Regions from separate parts of the Neobacillus sp. BF23-41 genome, predicted to be linked through region 1. Evidence: predicted binding sites of a transcription regulator. Region 1 holds the regulator's gene; the other holds the start of a gene.
The links. The regulator NrdR, encoded in region 1, represses ribonucleotide reductase genes. The targets are predictions, from matches to a motif close to AACACNATATATNGTGTT.

Region 1 (2,209 bases):
CGATTTTTTGGGAACAAGTGATTCATTCAGCCCTGCTGTTAACAAATCAAAATCAAACGTGTCCACACCAATTTGGATCGGACTCGGCTCATTTCGACCAATAAACTGTTGATTTTCTTCCTCTTGTAATTCTTCGGAAAGGGCTTGAATATATTGCATACTGCCAGGGGCTCCTGATGCAAACACGTCCTGAAAGGCTCTTGTAACATCTACATACTCGTCTTCCCTTGGCTTTTGTTGATCACTAAAAAAGCGCTTCAGACGAGAGAAATGGTTTTTTCCAATTTTTCGATAAAGATAAATATTTAACATCCCATCTAAAAAGAATTGCTCAGGACTTAAAGGTGGATGCAGTTCATAGATGAAGGACCGTCCCCCTTCATCTGTTTTGACACGCGTCTTTAATAAACCAATGCCTTCAAGCTTCAATCTGGCTTCGTAAATATCCTTTAAGTTCATCTCTAAGAGATTCATCAATAAATGATGAGTGGAAGACTCAGACCAGAGCCGATTTTCCTCTAACTCCGCCCAGAGCGTCATATACAAACTAAAGCAAGTTGACCCAATCAAGGGCTGATATAAAAACGTCAGCACTTTACGGTCATACTCATGCAACAGCCCATCAGCCGCAACTATATAACGGTCGATAGGGAGAATTTCCTGCCAATGCTGCGCCATATCACTCCAACCTTTCTTGTTACCATTAAAAACTGTCTAGCTTCCGCTTTTCTAAGCAAAAAGAGCCAAAGACCAAAAACTCTTTAGCTCTTAAGATTTTTCTTTTTTGATTAATTCTTTTAATTCTTCAATAAAAACATTAATATCTTTAAACTGACGGTAAACGGATGCAAACCGTACATAGGCGACTTCGTCCACATGTGCCAGCCTGTCCATGACCATTTCACCGATTGCTTCACTTTTTATTTCAGAAATACCCTGACTCCTCAGATCCTTTTCAACACCATGCGTTATATCTTCTAATTCCTTTAAGGCCACCGGCCGCTTCTCACATGCCTTAATCAAGCCACGTAATATTTTATCACGGCTAAACTCTTCTCGGGTACCTTCTTTCTTGACTACAATCAGCGGGATCTCTTCAATCTTCTCAAACGTAGTAAAACGATACCCACATTCTTCACATTCGCGTCTCCTCCGTGTTGCTCGACCTTCATCAACTGGGCGAGAGTCGAGGACGCGTGTACCATAATTTTGACAAGATGGGCATTTCATTGTAATCAACTCCAAATCTACACTTTACTCCCGAACAAAAACGCTTACTTTCATCTTATAAAAAAGACTATCTTTATACAAGTAGTAGTACTAGGAGTTTTTTATTCCTATAAAGGTATGTAATTGATTAATTCGCTCGTAATAATAATTAATCCGCTTTTTTAAATCGGGATAGGTGCCGAGTAAGGAAAATTTTTCAGATGAAATATTAAAGTCTACCGCTGTTTCCATTGGCTTTACTCCCACAATTGTAACAATTAGAAAGCAGGGGATTGGTTTACTGATTTCAACAGCAATTTCTCCATGTTCTTTAGAAACCGTGGTGACCCGGCAATCAGCATCTTCATGGAATAACTTTTCAACAGATGCAAATAATTGATTAAACATCGCCTTATAATAATGCGTTTTTAAGGAATCATCCTTAATCTGATCTGAAGTCTCAATTTGCTTTTTAAAACGAATAAATAGGTTACCTAACATAGCCATACTATTCCTCCCATGATGTAGCTTTGTTCTTATTGTACAACATTAGTATAGAAAATATAAAAAGAGGTGTATGTATAAATACACCTCTACGTTAATTGTTTTTATAGTGACTATAAAACTTTTGCCTGTTTTACATGAACTGGACCCATGCCACGCGGAATTTCAATATTTTCACGTGTTTGTGCATTTAATGCCTCAGCAATATAATCGGCCGCAACATTAGGATTCAAATCGCCGCAAGTGTATACATCTATGCTGGCATATCCATGTTCAGGGAAGCTGTGAATGGTAAGATGTGATTCAGAGATAATAACCACACCACTTACACCTTGTGGGGCAAATTTATGAAATGCTACTTCACGGATTTCCGCACCTGATCTAAGAGCTGCTTCAACAAAAGTTGTTTCAATAAAATTCATATCATTTAATTTTTCAAAGTCGCATCCCCAAAGCTCAGAGATTACGTGACGTCCCATTGTTTCCATATTCATTT
Region 2 (2,209 bases), on a different contig from region 1:
TTTGAATCTATATCAGATTTTGGTAGACTTAAACAAGAGATAATTATAAAAAAATGAGGTTTTAGAATGAAAAAAGAAGTTTGGCGTTTTATTGATACTGGAAATAGTTCACCATCTTTTAATATGGCTTTAGATGAAGCGTTACTCGATTGGCATAGTGAAGGGAAATTTCCTCCAGTGATTCGATTCTATGGCTGGGATCCGGCAACGCTATCAGTAGGTTATTTTCAAAAAGTAGAGAAAGAAATTGATATGGAAGCAGTCAAGGCACACCAATTAGGTTTCGTAAGAAGACCTACAGGAGGACGCGGCGTTCTGCACGAGCATGAACTTACCTATAGTGTCATCGTTTCTGAAGAACATCCAGAAATGCCTAATTCTGTTACAGAGGCATACCGTGTAATTTCTGAAGGGATTTTAAAAGGTTTTCACCATTTAGGACTTGAGGCATATTTTGCTGTCCCAAAAACAGCAGAAGAACGGGATGCTTTGAAAAACCCTCGCTCTGCTGTATGCTTTGATGCTCCAAGCTGGTATGAGCTTGTGGTGGAAGGAAGGAAGGTTGCCGGCAGTGCACAAACGAGACAAAAGGGAGTGATTCTACAGCACGGCTCCATTCTATTAGATTTGGATGAAGATAAGCTATTTAGTTTATTTAAATATCCAAGTGAGAGAGTTAAGGAACGAATGAGAAAAGCATTTAAAGATAAAGCGGTTGCTATCAACAACATTAGTCCAAGAAGAATTTCACTTGAGGAAGCAAAGGAAGCTTTTTATAAAGGCTTTGCTGAGGGTCTAAATATTGAGCTTGAACCTTATCAATTAACCGAGGAAGAACTAGCTTATGTTGAAAAGATTGCAAAAGATCGCTATGAAAGTGATGAATGGAATTTTAAAAGATAATTTGAAACGGCGAATTCGCCGTCTTTTTTTGTTGCCTTATCGATTAATGTAAAGAAGCAACCTGCGAAATTTGTTGAATTTTCCTGTTTTATGACGAAAATCTATTAAAAGCTATTGATTACTTTTAAATCTATTATTTCTTAAGTTTGACAAAATAATTATAGTTTGCTTAACATACAATATATAGTGGTGTCGAAAATATTTTCGGTACTATATATTGATATTTAGTTGATTTATTCAGGTGGGCTATGATAACCTAAAAATACAAACCAACTAGATATAGCGTAAACCTGCTAGATTTAGCACAATAGGTGGATTTTTATTAAGAAGGAGTTGTTCTAATGTCTGTAGTTTTTAGACAAACAATGAATATTGATTTTGAAAGGTTGAATGAGGATATTCAATTATTCCCCCAGGTGCATCCAGTTACCCCAGATATGAAAATAACTCACAAGGGTGTTTCTCGTTTGGTCATGTTGGACCGCTATACCTTTAAAGATACTGCAAAAATAACTCTTACAAACGGCGACTTTGTTGTTTTAACTATTAAAGAAGATCCGAAATTTCCAGCTCGTGGTCTTGGTTACATTATGGAAATAGACTGGGAAAAGAAAAAGGCGAAAGTTTTAGTCGAAGAGGAATTCAGGGGAGTACTCGATGATCCTGAAGAAGCTAGTACTGGTGTGATAGTCAGATCCTTAGATGTAATTGAGAAGCCTTTGGAGCTCTTCTATGAGCAAATTGCGAAGCGTAATGCTACTGGTCTTGCTTCTGTAGAAAAGACGGAAGAGAAGCGAAGAGAATGGACTGAAAGGTTTTATCAAGAGCTTGTTAACATGAACTTCATTCCAGCAGGTCGCGTTCTTTACGGAGCTGGGGCAGATACTGATGTAACATACTTTAATTGCTATGTGATGCCGTTTGTTCCTGACTCTCGTGAAGGTATCTCTGATCATCGTAAGCAGGTAATGGAGATTATGAGCCGAGGCGGCGGTGTTGGAACAAATGGCTCGACGCTGAGACCGAGAAACACACTGGCTAGAGGCGTGAATGGTAAATCATCTGGATCGGTTTCATGGCTGGATGATATTGCGAAATTGACTCATTTGGTTGAGCAAGGCGGATCAAGACGTGGAGCTCAGATGATCATGTTGTCCGACTGGCATCCAGACATTATTGAATTTATTATTTCTAAGATGCAAAATCCTAGAATTTTACGATTCTTGATTGAAAATACAAATGATGAAACGATTAAAAAACTTGCTAAAGACAAGCTAAAGTTTACCCCTCTAACTTTAAGGGAAAC

Region 2: the regulator NrdR is predicted to act here: its motif matches at 1,077-1,094, upstream of AB7942_RS06830 (vitamin B12-dependent ribonucleotide reductase).

The regions. Positions count from the first base shown of each region.
Region 1 is NZ_JBGBPR010000006.1:53,095-55,303, forward strand. Features, by position in the region: gene AB7942_RS11750 (replication initiation and membrane attachment family protein) at 1-678, opposite strand, end outside; gene nrdR (transcriptional regulator NrdR) at 769-1,230, opposite strand; gene AB7942_RS11760 (hypothetical protein) at 1,321-1,716, opposite strand; gene speD (adenosylmethionine decarboxylase) at 1,827-2,201, opposite strand.
Region 2 is NZ_JBGBPR010000003.1:205,511-207,719, reverse strand. Features, by position in the region: gene AB7942_RS06835 (lipoate--protein ligase family protein) at 67-903, shown strand; gene AB7942_RS06830 (vitamin B12-dependent ribonucleotide reductase) at 1,245-2,209, shown strand, end outside.